2 regions of the Pseudomonas lurida genome follow, and region 2 is predicted to be linked to the other one. Evidence: riboswitches for the same ligand, from Rfam matches in the RefSeq annotation. Region 2 holds a riboswitch; the other holds the start of a gene.

The links. A riboswitch is a leader RNA that binds a small molecule or an ion and turns the genes downstream of it on or off. The one in region 2 is predicted to bind cobalamin.
Region 1: linked by a shared signal. The riboswitch ahead of ATH90_RS18805 (ABC transporter substrate-binding protein) and the one ahead of cobO (cob(I)yrinic acid a,c-diamide adenosyltransferase) in region 2 are both predicted to bind cobalamin.

The regions. Positions count from the first base shown of each region.
Region 1 is NZ_PDJB01000001.1:4,157,345-4,164,691, forward strand. It holds gene ATH90_RS18790 (M4 family metallopeptidase) at 1-792, opposite strand, end outside; gene ATH90_RS18795 (DNA/RNA non-specific endonuclease) at 923-1,849, shown strand; gene ATH90_RS18800 (hypothetical protein) at 2,414-2,857, opposite strand; cobalamin riboswitch at 2,961-3,155, shown strand; gene ATH90_RS18805 (ABC transporter substrate-binding protein) at 3,272-4,282, shown strand; gene ATH90_RS18810 (FecCD family ABC transporter permease) at 4,279-5,283, shown strand; gene ATH90_RS18815 (ABC transporter ATP-binding protein) at 5,280-6,044, shown strand; gene ATH90_RS18820 (GNAT family N-acetyltransferase) at 6,070-6,567, opposite strand; gene ATH90_RS18825 (hypothetical protein) at 6,564-6,788, opposite strand; gene ATH90_RS18830 (GNAT family N-acetyltransferase) at 6,847-7,305, opposite strand; gene ATH90_RS18835 (alpha/beta hydrolase fold domain-containing protein) at 7,342-7,347, opposite strand, start outside.
Region 2 is NZ_PDJB01000001.1:4,566,735-4,574,081, forward strand. It holds gene cobD (threonine-phosphate decarboxylase CobD) at 1-650, opposite strand, end outside; gene cbiB (adenosylcobinamide-phosphate synthase CbiB) at 643-1,551, opposite strand; gene bluB (5,6-dimethylbenzimidazole synthase) at 1,548-2,198, opposite strand; gene ATH90_RS20655 (cobyrinic acid a,c-diamide synthase CobB) at 2,195-3,583, opposite strand; gene cobO (cob(I)yrinic acid a,c-diamide adenosyltransferase) at 3,580-4,191, opposite strand; cobalamin riboswitch at 4,271-4,530, opposite strand; gene ATH90_RS20665 (PQQ-dependent sugar dehydrogenase) at 4,630-5,943, shown strand; gene ATH90_RS20670 (C40 family peptidase) at 6,015-6,554, opposite strand; gene ATH90_RS20675 (C40 family peptidase) at 6,699-7,328, opposite strand.

The DNA of each region.
Region 1 (7,347 bases), 410 kb from region 2:
TTGCACAAAATCATCCATGTGCCCGGGCTGAGGGTCCTTGCCCAGCAGCTTGTCGTCAAACGCCGTTCCGGGGGCTTTCATCGAGCGCAGGGCACTGCCTTTGATCTTCTGGGTGAACAGCCCTTTGCCGATCAGCCAATCGGCGTCTTGCGCGCGTTGCTTCAACGCGTATTGCTTGATCAACGAACCGAACACGTCCGACAGCGATTCGTTCAACGCCCCGGACTGGTTGAAGTACATCAGCTTGGCCTCGTCCTCGGTGACACCATGGGCCAACTCATGCCCGATCACGTCAAGGGCCACCGTGAAGCGGTTGAACAACTGCGCGTCCCCATCGCCAAACACCATCTGGGCCGAGTTCCAGAAGGCATTGTTGTAGTCCTGGCCAAAATGCACGGTCGCGTCCAGTGCCATGCCGGCGTCGTCGATGGAGTTGCGATCAAAGACCTCGTCAAAAAAATCGAACGTGGCGCCCAGGCCGTCATAGGCCTCGTCCACTGCGGCATCACCGCTGGCGGGCTGCCCTTCGCCACGGATCAGCGTGCCTGGCAGGCTATCGGTGCCGTTGGCGCTGTAGATCGATCGGCGCTTGCCTGCGCCCATGGCCAGGGCCATTTGCGCCGGGCCTTTGGCGGGCACGGCGACCATGCGCAACGAGCGGAACGTGCTGTCTTTGGCGCGCGTGCGCAACGCGACCTCCCGTTGCGCCTTGTCGCCGTTGCGCGCGATCTGGTCGAGCATATAGGGCGGTATCAGGCAGAAAATCGGGTTACGGTAATGGCGATCACACATTGGCTGGCTCCCTGTTGGCGTGTGGTGAACGTCCGGGTGACCGTTTGAGGATAGTCCCCAGGGGTTAACGCGCATCATCAATTGTCATTAACTTATGTTGCAGTCGTGTTTATCCAAGGAGGACTTACCGATGCCAGCACGTAAAGCCAAAATCGACCTTTCGTACCGCCCCAGGCTCGCCGACCTGCGCCCATTGATCGCGCCGAGCCCTACGCTACTGGAGGCGCGAGCGACGACGCCCCGTGTCACTTCGGCCAAAGACTTGAAGGACCGGGGCGGCTATGCCGAGGATTTTCTCGGCAGCTTCGGGGTGCCCTGGCCCACGGTCGAGGAGGCCTTGGCGGGCGATACACAGCAGCGCCTGGACTACACGCACTTCTCGATAACGATGTCACGCGCCAAGCGACTTGCGCTGTATGTGGGCGTCAACATCGACGGCGGCCAGCACGTGGACATTATTCGCAGCAACGACACCTGGGCCTACGACGGTCGCCTGCCGAACGATGCGCAGGTGGGCGAAGCGCTCTATGCCAGTAATGGCCTCGATCGCGGCCACCTGGTCCGCCGCCAAGACCCGAACTGGGGCGACGCGGCGCAAACCGCCAACGTCGATACCTTTCATTTCACCAACTGTTCGCCGCAGATGAGCGGGTTCAACCAGAAGACCTGGCTGGAGCTCGAAGACTACATCCTCGACAACACGCAACGCTGGAAAGCCCGGGCCACGGTGTTCACCGGCCCGGTGTTCGCTGACGACGACCGTGTGTACCGAGGCGTACAGATCCCGAAGGCCTTCTGGAAAGTCGTCGCCTACCTCAGCGACGACGGCAAGCCTTCTGCCAGTGCCTACATGATTGACCAGAGCCGCGAGCTCGGCCAGTTGGACCTGGTGTTCGGCCAGCTCAGGACCTACCAGCGCAGCGTGATCCAGATAGAACGCCTGACCGGCATCCGCTTCGCCAACCTCGCCGACTACGACGGTTTCAGCAACGAAGAACGCGCCACCGGCACACGAATTGAAGCACTGATACAAGGCCCCGAAGACATTCGTCTGTGACCAGCGCTTCAAACAGCACCCACCTGTTAAGCGTCGTCGACAACCATCGCTAACCACGATGCAAAGCGAGCCGCTCTTGATCTTGATCTTGATCTTGATCTTGCTTTTGATTTCAGGCGCCCCATCAAACACGCTGGCCGGAATTCGACAGGGATTTGGGGGGTAAACCGGCAGGGATGCCGGTTTAGCCGCCCCGCGCCATGGAGGGCGCGTGGCGGCGGCCCCCCAAATCCCTGTCGGATTACGGGCACACCGAGCCTAGGCGAGGTGCCGAGTGTTGGGGCAAGAGCCTTTTGGTTACTTTGGGGCTCTTTTCCAAAGTGACCCGCTGTAAGAGCGGAACCAATATCAGCCGTAACCTAAATAACGGATATGTACCCGGTCTGATCCAACATCCAGGTCGGCTATCAGGCCGCCTTCGCGGGCAAGCCCGCTCCCACATTTTTGGATCGCGGGGTGACAGGCAGATGGTGGTTGACGGTCAGGCCGCTTTCGCGAACAAGCCCGCTCCCACATTTCAGGATCGCAGGGTGACAGGCAGCAGGCGAGGCAACGGGCGGGCCCTCATTGCGCATTGATGTAATGAAACTGCGCCTGGGTTTTCTCGACCGCCGCACGCACTTTGTCTTTCTGCGCATCAGTGCCCGAGTAATAAATCTGCATCCCCTTCAAGTCCTGCCCCTCAACGGCTTTGCTGATCACGGCAACATCAACCGGCGTGCTGGCACCGATAATCAAAAAGAACACATCGCCCAAGCGCTTGGCATCGAGCAGTTCTCCCCTGAGGTAGGCGGCGTTTTGCTCACCGGCCATGGAAATCGCCAGGGTATCGCCGAACATCCCGCTTTTGGGGATGCTCATCGAGTGCAAACGGAGTTTGTCCGACCCGGCCGGCATCGACTTGACATAGGCGGTGGCGGCCTCGTCAAGAATCTGTTGTTCAGATTTACCTTGGGCGGCACAACCGGCGAGGGTGGCGACGAGGGCGAGCGCGACGAACGATTTCACTGTGTATTCCTTGTGATAAAGCGATCCATTGGCTGCGCATCATAGGAGCCCCACCATCAAAGAGCTACCGTTGGCTTCACGGCCTCCCGTTAAACCTCGCGATCGACTACCATACCGCGCCGGTTCCCAAACGGGACTAATAGGGAATCCGAAGCGCCGTACCCTCGCGCCAATCGGAACTGCCCCCGCAACTGTAGGTGCTGAGCCTGCTCCTTGATGCCACTGGACCTTGTCCGGGAAGGCCGGAGCCTGGCGACGATGCATCAGTCAGGAGACCTGCCGGCTCACGCTCAATAACTAACCGGCGGGGTGTCCGGGAAGGACACGCTTGCCTGCCTCAACCACAGCGCTCGAGGGTGTATTTCCAAACCGTGCCTCCCCAGTTCCACGTACGGTTCACTCGGAGATTGCTCCATGCTGCCACGCGTTACCGCCCTGCTTACCGGCATTGGCTTCTGTGCCCTGGCCCACGCTGCACCCACCCACTACCCGCTGACGGTGGAAAACTGCGGCAGCACCCTCACCTTCCAGCAAGCCCCTGCCCGCAGCGTGACCATCGGCCAGGCCGCCACCGAAATGCTGTATGCGCTGGGCGTGGGCGACAAGGTGGTGGGCACCTCGCTGTGGTTCAACAGCGTGTTGCCGCAATACAAGGCGCAGAACGACAGCATCGAGCGCCTGGCCAATAATGAGCCGAGCTTCGAGGCCGTGATCGCCAAGCGCCCGCAACTGGTGGCTGCCGAGCTGGAATGGGTGGTCGGGCCACAAGGCGTGGTCGGCACCCGTGAGCAATTTCATGAACTGAAGATTCCCACCTACCTGCTGCCCTCCGACTGCGAAGGCAAGGACAACCTGGTAGGCGCTGACGGCACGCGACTGGAGCCGTTCCACATCGAGACTATTTATAAGAGCATCAGCCAGCTGGCGCAGATTTTCGATGTACAGGATCGTGGCCTGCAGTTGAACGACGCACTCAAGGCCCGCCTGGCCAAGTCCGTCGCCACGGCACAGGGCAAAGGCCTCAAGCAGGCCAGCGCGCTGGTGTGGTTCTCCAGTTCGGAGATGGCCAGCGACCCTTACGTGGCCGGCCACAAAGGCATTCCGGAGTTCATGCTGCAAACCCTCGGCCTGTCCAACGTGGTGCAGTCCGATGAAGAGTGGCCCGCCGTCGGCTGGGAAACCATTGCCAAGGCCAACCCGACCTTCCTGGTGATCGCGCGCATGGACCGCCGCCGCTACCCCGCCGACGACCATGAAAAGAAACTGGCGTTTCTGCGCAGCGACCCGGTGACCCGCAACATGGACGCGGTGAAAAACAACCGCATTATCATCCTCGACGCCCTGGCGTTGCAGGCCAGCATCCGCATGTTCGATGGCCTTGAACAACTGGCCACGGCCATCGACGGCTACGACCTGCCGAAATGATGCGTACCCTGCTCGCCCTGGCCCTGCTCCTCGCCGCCGTACTCGCTGGCGTGGCCATCGGCGAAACCGCCATCTCGCCGCAGGTCGTGCTCCAGGTACTCGCCAACAAACTGTGGGCGGCCGGCTACGTGCTCGACCCCATCGATGAAGGCGTGGTGTGGAACTACCGCCTCACGCGCGCCCTGGTCGCCGCCGCCTGCGGTGCGGGGTTGGCGACCTGCGGGGTGATCCTGCAGTCGCTGTTGCGCAACCCGCTGGCCGATCCGTACCTGCTGGGCATCAGCGCCGGTGCCTCGACCGGCGCGGTGTTGGTGGCGTTGATGGGCGTGGGCGGCGGCTTGATTTCGTTGTCGGCCGGCGCGTTTGTCGGCGCGATGGCAGCATTTGCACTGGTGATCCTGTTGGCGCGTGCCAGTGGTTCGGCCAGCGGCACCGGCCAGATCATCCTCGCGGGCATCGCCGGCTCGCAGCTGTTCAATGCGCTCACCGCGTTCCTGATCACCAAGTCGGCCAGCTCCGAGCAAGCGCGCGGCATCATGTTCTGGCTGCTGGGCAACCTCAGCGGCGTACGCTGGCCCTCGGTGTGGCTGGCCGTGCCGGTGGCTGTCGCTGGCTTGGCCGTGTGCCTGTGGCACCGTCGCGCGCTGGATGCGTTCACCTTCGGCAGCGACTCGGCGGCATCCCTCGGCATCCCGGTGCGCCGCGTGCAGTTTGTACTGGTAGGCTGCGCAGCCCTGGTGACAGCGGTGATGGTGTCGATTGTCGGCTCCATCGGTTTTGTCGGGCTGGTGATTCCCCACGCCGTGCGCCTGCTGCTTGGCACCGGGCATTCGCGCTTGCTGCCGGCGAGTGCCTTGGGTGGCGCGCTGTTTTTGATTGCGGCGGATGTGCTGTCACGCACCTTGATCAAGGGCCAGGTGATACCGGTCGGCGTGGTCACTGCGCTGGTCGGCGCGCCGGTGTTTGCGCTGATCCTGATCGGCCGGAGAAACGCGCGATGACGGTGCTGAGCTGCACGGACCTGGGTTTCAAGGTGCGCGAGGTCGAGCTGCTGCGCGACATCCACCTGGAGGTTCACCTGGGCGAAACCCTCGGTATCGTCGGGCCGAACGGCTCCGGCAAATCCACCCTGCTCAAGTTGCTCGCCGGCTTGCGCACACCGGCGTCCGGCGAGGTGTTATTGGGTGGCCAGCGCTTGGGCAAGCTGTCGCGCCGCGCCATCGCGCAGCAACTGGCGGTGGTGGAACAGCAGGCTGACACCGACGACGCCATCCGCGTGTTCGACGCCGTGGCCCTGGGCCGTACGCCGTGGTTGTCGGCACTGAGCCCCTGGTCCAGCGAAGACGACGCCATCGTGAAACAGGCCTTGCATGACGTCGACGCCACCCACCTGAGCCAACGCGCCTGGCGCAGCCTTTCGGGCGGGGAACGCCAACGTGTGCACATCGCCCGCGCATTGGCGCAACGGCCGCAGATTCTGTTGCTGGATGAGCCGACCAATCACCTGGATATCCAGCACCAACTGGGGATTCTAAAAGGCGTGCAGGGCTTGCCCGTCACCACCTTGATTGCCCTGCATGACCTCAACCAGGCGCTGACCTGTGACCGCTTGGCGGTGCTGGATCACGGGCGGCTGGTGTCGCTGGGCAAACCGCTGGAGGTGCTGACACCGCAGCGCTTGCAGGAAACCTTCGGGGTGCAGGCGCATTACCTGACAGACCCATTTGATGGCGCGCAGATTCTGCGGTTGCGTCCGAACTGATCAGGATATTCGTGAGGGTATGGTGTTAGAGGCAACGCTGCATATGCGTCGTGCGCCACACTGGGTCCGCCTCCACGTCCACCACTTCAAAGCCTTGGCGAAGCCAAAAATCAATCGCTCCCGGTAAAAACGGATGGGTGTGCAGGTACATCGCCGCTACCCGATCCGCTGTGGCCAACGCCTCCAGCGCACGGTACAGCTCGCCCGCCAAGCCAAAGCGACGGAACGCCGGCCGCACAAACAGGCGCACCACCTCCACCGTCTTGAGGCCCTGGTAATTTAACTGCGGGAAACGCCCGTCATAGGGCAAATAACCAATGGCAGCGACGATCTGGCCCTCATCACGCGCGACAAGAAATCGCCCATCGCCGTGCAGATAGATCGCCTCGAACTGCGCCAGGTCCGCCGGCATCCCCGTCGCGCTGAGCGTGGGGAACAGCTCGGCACGGGCCGCCAGCACAAACGCCAGCACCTCTGGGATATCCGCGGCCTTGACCGCCTGAATGATCGGCCTTGGGCTCATGCCACCTCGATCTGCGTAATCCCCACCACCTGCGCCTGCTCCAGAATTTGCTCCGGCGTCGCATCAGCAGGCGGCAGGATCAAGCCATTCTCCGCATCGCCAAAATGCAACTGCAGCAAGTGCAACGCCGCTTCATGCATCGCCAACTCGGGTTGCTTGAGTTCGAACACATGGGTGCGGGGTTCGTCGTTGAACCGGTAGTCGAGGGTGTATTCGCGCATGGGGAAGTCCTTGTTGAGGGAGAGGAGCAACTGATTAACCTGACCAGTTGATCAGGTTTTAAGTTCCCAGGCCCTCCGCTCGTTCATAACGAAGATAGCCATGAGAACCGGTCCCCACCTGCACAAACCCTGCGCGCTCATACATCAGCCGGGCTGGGTTGTCGGGGCGCACGCTCAAACTCAAATGCGTGCAACCACCGTCCCTCGCCGCCACCGCATACGCCTCCAGCAACGCCCGACCGATGCCCTTGCGCCGCTCAGCTTCGCTGACATTGATCGTGTAAAGCTCGGCGAAGCCTTCCTCGGGTTTCCAGAGCGAATAACCGACGAACTGCCCGTCCAGCGCAGCGACCGTCAACCGCTCGAAGTTGTCCACCCACAGCGCGAGGTTGCGCTCCACCTGCGAGCGCCAACCGGCTTCGTGAGTGGGTTCCCATTGCTGGATGTAGGCCAACTCCCCTCGGTAGACTGACGGAAGGTCGGTCACACGCGCCGGGCGTAGGGTCAATGCGTTCACGGGCACGTGCTTTCCTTGGTTTGAAGAGGCGTAAGACTACTT
Region 2 (7,347 bases):
TGCTCGGCCAGTAACTTGAGCAGCTTGCGCTCGGCCAACACGAAGCCCAGTCGCACGCCGGCTAGGCCGAAGAATTTACCGAACGAGCGCAACACAATCAGGCCGACCTGATGCGCCTGGCCCGCCAGGCTCAGTTGCGGGGTCACGTCCATGAACGCTTCATCCACCACCAGCCAGCCGCCGCGCTGGGCCAGCCGCGAGTGCCAGTCCAACAAGCGTTGCGGGGTGAGGGTCAAGCCGGTGGGGTTATTGGGGTTGACCACCACCAACACGTCGAGGCCATCAAGGAAGAAATCGACTTCCTGCTCCTGCACTTCGCGCACCACGTAACCGGCGCGGCGCCAGGCTTCAGCGTGTTCGGCATAGCAAGGCGACAGCACGCCGACCTTGCCGGAGCGGCGCAGGCGTGGCAGCAACTGGATCGCCGCCTGGGAGCCCGGCACCGGCAATAGATGCGCAGCGCCGTAATACTCGCTGGCGGCCTGCTCCAGGCCGTCGTCGGTTTCGGGCAGGCGTGCCCAGGCGCGCAGGGGTATCTCGGGGATCGGCCAGGGCCAGGGCGCAAGGCCGCTGGAGAGATCAAGCCAGTCGGCCTCGGCTATCCCGTACTGAATCGCTGCCTTGCGCAGCCGGCCACCGTGTTCAAGCATAGAATTGCGCCCCTGCACATAGGATCAGCAGCCACAACCATACGCCGCGCTGCACCAGTTGCCAGCCCCGGTCGATGGCATCGGCATCTGCCGCCGGACCTTCGCCCAGTTGCGGGCGCTGGTGCACCTCACCGTGGTAGATCGCCGCACCGCCCAACGCCACGCCCAGGGCACCTGCACCGGCGGCCATCACCGGACCGGCGTTGGGGCTGTCCCAGGTCGGGCCCTGGGTGCGCCAGCATTTGAGCGCCAGGCGCGTCTTGCCCAGCACCGCGTAGGTCAAGGCCACCAGGCGCGCAGGAATGTAGTTCAGCACATCGTCGATTTTTGCCGCTGCCCAGCCGAAACGTTCGAAGCGTTCGTTGCGGTAGCCCCACATGGCGTCGAGGGTGTTGCTCAGGCGGTAAAGCACCACGCCCGGTACGCCGGCGACCACAAACCAGAAAATTGCGGCGAACACTGCATCGCTGCCGTTCTCCAGCACCGATTCGGTGGCGGCGCGGGCGACTTCGGTGCGGTCCAGCTCACTGGTCTGGCGGCTGACCAGGTAGCTCACGCGCTTGCGCGCTTGCTCCAGGTCGTCGCTGCGCAGGGCCTGGGCCACCGGCATCACATGCTCGCCGAGGCTGCGCATGCCGAGGGCGCAATACAACGCCAGGATCTCCAGGACCCAACCGATATACGGCGCCCACGACAACGCCGTGGCCAGCAGGGTCAGCGGCACCACGGCGATAAACCACGCCGTCACGCCATGGCTGCGCCAGCCGCGCCCCCCGGAGTTGAAACGTCGCTCGATGCGCCCGGCGAAATTGCCGAACGCCACCAGCGGATGCCAGCGCCTCGGTTCGCCCAGCAGCGCATCCAGCGCCACGGCAGCGACACACAACAAGGCCACACTCATTGACTCACTCCCCACGCATTCTCATACACCATGTCACTCAATGGCCGAGGCTCGGTCCAGCCTTCGAGTTGCAACATCGGTGCCGGGTAAAACTCGGTCACCGGCCCAAGGCACAGGACGGCCAGGGGTTTCGCGCCCGGCGGCAAACCCAGCAGATCGGCCAGCGCCTGGGGCTCGAACAGCGAGACCCAGCCCATGCCCAGGCCTTCGACGCGAGCTGCCAGCCACAGGTTCTGGATCGCGCAGGATAACGACGCCATGTCCATTTCCGGCAAGGTACGCCGACCGAAGATGTGCCGCTCGCGATCATCCATCAACGCCGCGACCAGCACTTCGGCACAGTCATGAATGCCTTCGACCTTGAGCTTCATGAATTCGTCGGAGCGCTCGCCGAGGGCCTCGGCGGTGCGTACGCGCTCTTCTTCCACCACCTGTTGAATCTGGCTACGCAAGGTGCGGTCGCTGATACGAATAAAACGCCACGGCTGCATCAGGCCGACACTCGGCGCCTGGTGCGCAGCCTGGAGCAGCCGTTGCAGCAATTCGGGAGCGACAGTGCCGCCGCTGAAGTGGCGCATGTCGCGGCGTTCGGCGATAGCGCGGTAGACGGCCTGGCGATCGGCCTCGGGAAAGGCGTTATCGGTCATGGCCTCTTCGCGGGCGAGCCCGCTCCCACAGGTTGATTGGTGAACACTGTCGATGTGGGCGCCGGCTTGTCGGCGATAACGGTCTCAAGGCTCGGCGCAAACAAGGCCGCTACCGCAGCCGGATTCGACGGGAAATAAAAATGCACGTAGGACGCGGTCATCCGCCCCTGCCGATACACCGCCTCGGCACCGCGCCCGCCATTGGGGCTCAGGCCACGGGCAATCGGCTGCCACTCGGTGCTGGTCAGGGAATGATGATAGGTGTGGCCACGCAGCGTGCCTTCAGGCAGGTCGACACTTTGCAGGGCCAGCGCCGCGAGTTTCTTTTGCATCACGGCATCGCCCTGCAGCAGGCCGACCAGTTCGGCGCGGGTGCCGTCGACGTCGGTCAGCGAGTCGAGCAGGTAGAGCATGCCGCCGCACTCGGCGAGCAAGGGTTTGCCGGCCGCGTGGTGAGCACGAATGGCGTCGAGCATCGAAGTGTTTTCCGACAGCGCCTGATGGTGCAATTCCGGGTAACCGCCGGGCAGGTAGAGGCTGTCGGCGTCAGGCAATTGGCGATCATGGATCGGCGAGAAGAAACTCAACTCGGCCCCCATCGCACGCAGCAGGTCGAGGCTGGCGCCGTAGGTAAAGGCGAAGGCTTCGTCACGCGCCACGGCGATGCGCACGCCTTTGAGCAAGGGCTCAGCCTCGATCACTTGCGGTGCGGCAAAGGTCACGGGCGGCGGCAAGGCCACTTCGCAACTGCTGCCCAACGCCTGGGCAGCAGCGTCCAGGCGCACGTCGAGGTCATTGAGTTCGCTCGCCTGCACCAGGCCGAGGTGGCGGCTGGGCAACTCGATACCGGTCTCGCGGGACAACGCACCGTACCAGCGCAGGCCTTCGGTGAGGCTACCTTCGAGCAATTGCGCATGGCGCAGGGTGCCGACACGGTTAGCCAGTACACCGGCGAACGGCAGATCCGGCTGATAACGCGCCAGGCCCAAGGCCAACGCGCCAAATGTCTGCGCCATGGCCGTGCCGTCGATCACGCCCAGCACCGGCACGCCAAAGTGTCGCGCCAGGTCGGCGCTGGACGGCGTGCCATCGAACAGGCCCATGACGCCTTCGATCAGGATCAGGTCGGCGTCCTGCGCCGCTTCCCACAGCAAGCGGCGACTTTCCTGCTCACCCACCATCCACATGTCCAATTGATACACCGGCGCACCGCTGGCGCGCTCGTGGATCATCGGGTCAAGGAAGTCCGGACCGCATTTGAACACGCGCACCTTGCGCCCCAGGTTGCGGTGCAAGCGGGCCAGCGCCGCGGTGACAGTGGTTTTGCCCTGGCCGGATGCCGGTGCGGCGATCAGGACAGCAGGGCAATGACGGGGCTGATTCAAAGTTCGACGCCCTTCTGTGCCTTGATACCGGCCTGGAACGCGTGCTTGAGCATGCCCATTTCGGTGACCGTGTCACCCATTTCGATCAACTCTGGCTTGGCGCCACGGCCGGTGACCACCACGTGCTGCATCGGAGGGCGGGCTTGCAGGTCGCTGAGGACTTGGTCGAGGTCGAGGTAACCGTGCTTGAGCGCGATGTTCAGTTCGTCCAGCACCACCAGGCCGACGGCCGGGTCTTGCAGCAACTCGCGGGACACCGCCCAGGCGGCCTCGGCGGCAGCGATATCGCGCTGGCGGTCCTGGGTTTCCCAGGTGAAGCCTTCGCCCATCACGTGGAAGCGCACTTGCTCAGGGAAGCGGCGGAAGAACAATTCTTCACCGGTGCTGTTACGCCCCTTGATGAACTGCACCACACCGCACTGCATGCCGTGGCCCATGGCCCGGGCCAGCATGCCGAACGCGGAACTGCTTTTGCCCTTGCCGTTGCCGGTCAATACCAGCAACAAACCGCATTCGTTGGGGGAATTGGCGATGCGCTCGTCGATCACGGCTTTTTTGCGCAGCATGCGTGCCAGGTGGCGTTCGTCGCGGTCGGGGGAATCGGTCATGGCAGCTCTCCGTTGGGGCTGGACAAAAACGGCGGGCAGGAAAAAAGAAAAACAGACAGCCAAGCATCGCCCACCGTGATGCTGTTGGATGTTTCAGGCCGGTCTCCGGGCTCATGAGTGGTGCGCCTGCTGTGTAGAGAGAGCAGGTGCTGGCCGACGCGGCGCCTTCCCATATCGCGGGCGATACAGTGGCAAAAAGCAGCGTCTTGTCTCATTTACCGTTGCGGGGGCAGCGCCGGAATCGCGGCAACACTGTGTACAAGTGCGCTCACTCACCGGCTTCCCTGTTTCACTCCGTCGACCCATGGGTCACAGAGCACCTGTAACAAGCGGCGAAGGTTAGTGGGTTGGGGGTGGAGCGTCAATTAAAGCTGACCTTACACTTGAACCATCGCACCGCCGCCCTCCTCTACCGTTACAGGTATCAAGGAGAACACCATGCATAAAACCAGACTCGCCCTACTCATCATGGTCGCCGGCACCCTCGCCGCCTGCGGTGAAAGCTCCACGCTTCAGGTCTCCGACGGCACCGGGCCTTCGCCCAAGTTGCCGGAACCGAACAAAACCCTGATCCCCACCGTCAACATCGCACCGGCCATCGGCTGGCCCGAGGGCGCGAAACCAACGGCTGCCGCTGGCACCCAGGTGGCGGCGTTCGCTGAGGGCCTGGACCACCCGCGTTGGCTGTACGTACTGCCCAATGGCGACGTGCTGGTGGCGGAAACCAACGCACCACCCAAGCCGGATGACGCCAAGGGCATTCGTGGCTGGGTCATGGAAAAAGTCATGGGCCGCGCCGGTGCAGGGGTGCCGAGCCCGAATCGCATCACACTGCTGCGTGACGCCGATCACGACGGCGTCGCGGAAACCCGCACGGTTTTCCTGGAGAACCTCAATTCGCCGTTTGGCATGACACTGGTCGGCAACGACCTGTACGTGGCCGACTCGGACAAGCTGCTGCGCTTCCCCTATCAACCGGGCGAAACCACGATCAAGCAAGCAGGCACCAAAGTTGTCGACCTACCAGGCGGCAGCATCAACCACCACTGGACCAAGAACGTGGTGGCCAGCAAGGACGGTAGCAAGCTGTATGTGAGCGTCGGCTCCAACAGCAATGTCGGGGAAAACGGGCTTGAAGCCGAACAGGGTCGGGCAGCGATCTGGGAAGTGGATCGCGCCAGCGGCGAGCATCGCATCTTTGCCTCCGGCCTGCGCAACCCGAACGGCATGGCCTGGGAGCCCCAGAGCGGCCAGCTGTGGACTGCCGTCAATGAGCGTGACGAGATCGGCAGCGACCTGGTGCCGGACTACATCACTTCAGTCAAGGATGGCGCCTTCTACGGCTGGCCGTTCAGCTATTACGGGCAGCACATCGATGTGCGCGTGACACCGCAGAATCTGGACCTGGTGGCCAAGGCGATTGCGCCGGACTACGCCGTGGGCCCGCACACGGCGTCTCTGGGGCTGACGTTCGCCGAGGGCAGCAAACTCCCGGCGCAGTTCAGCAACGGCGCGTTCATCGGCCAGCATGGTTCGTGGAATCGCAAGCCACACAGTGGCTACAAGGTGATCTTCGTGCCGTTCGAGGGCGGGCAACCCAAAGGGCAGCCGGTGGATGTGCTGACCGGGTTCCTCGACAAGGATGAGAAAGCCATGGGCCGGCCGGTGGGCGTGGTGATTGATCAGCAGGGGGATTTGCTGGTGGCGGATGATGTGGGGAATAAGGTGTGGCGCGTTTGGGCAGCTAAATAACTCATCTCAAGAACGCCACACAACAAGGGGGGAGCGGGCAAGCCCGCTCTCCCCTGTAGAGCGACGTCAACTCAGGGATTGCGCGCCAGGTTTGCTGGCAACACGCGCTTGGCGCTCAGGTAAGCATTCTGCCAATACGCCTTGGACAGGGTATCCAGCTTCACCGTACCGCCGGTTTGCGGCGCATGCACAAAGCGGCCTTCGCCTACATAGATCCCGGCGTGGCTCACCTGGGAACCGCCACCGGTGGCGAAGAACAGCAGGTCGCCAGTCTGCAGGTTCTGCTCGCTGACATCTTGTGCGCGCATCACGATCAGCTCGCGGGTGGTACGCGGCAGGGAGATCCCGGCCGCATCGCGGAAGACAAAACCGATCAAGCCGCTGCAATCAAACCCGGAATCCGGGGTGTTGCCGCCCCAACGGTAAGGCGTGCCGACCAGGCCCAGTGCGCGAAAGAGCACATCTTCGGCCGCAGGCGAGAAGTTTTGCGTGGAATAGTTGAACACCGGCTTGGGTTTGACCGCTACGGGAGCGGGCGGCGGTGGACGGTTTGCGCAGGCGCTGAGCAGCGCGGCGCAAACAATGAGAATCAGGCGGGCCGAGGTCGACATGTGCAGAACAATCCTGGTCTGGATGCGGCTTTCGCTGCCGAACGCTGAAAACCAGAACGCGCAAGCAAAGCTCGCGCGAACGGATTACAACAATGTCCAGGGATTCTAGCGCTTACACGTCAAACTTCAAGTATCACTTTAAGTTTACTTGCTAGCGGTAACCGTAGTCGGGGCCATGGCGAGTGCGCGCTTGGCTTCGATGAAGGTTTTGCTCCAGTAACTGTCACCCAGGTTGTCGACTCGAACACCGCCACTGCGACGGCTGCTGGAGTGGATAAACTGGTTGTCGCCCAGGTAGATACCGGCATGGCTCACTCGACCACGGCCAGCTGTACTGAAGAAAAGCAGATCACCAGGCTTGAGGTTGTTGCGCGCGACCAACGGTGCATTCACGTTGATCATTTCGCGAGTGGAGCGTGGCAGGTTCATGCCAGCTTCTTCACGAAACAGGTAGCCGATGAAGCCACTGCAGTCGAAACCGGCTTCAGAGGTACCGCCGAAACGGTAACGGGTACCGATCAGGGACATGCCGCGTTCGAGGATGCTGTCGGCCAGAACTGGAAGCTGATAAGGCTTGTTGCCGGAGAAATTGGCCAGTTCCTTTTCGGTTGCCACTTCTTCTTCGTAAACAGAAGCAGACTGTGCAGCAACGAATTTTGCCTGGTTTTGAACCTGTGGTTTTTGCTGTTCTGCCACCTGTTGAGGGTGGGAGGCGCAACCAAACAACAGGGTAACGAGTGCGAGAGGCACGAGGGGTGCGAAGCGATTTAGCATGGGCACGACCGTGGCTGAT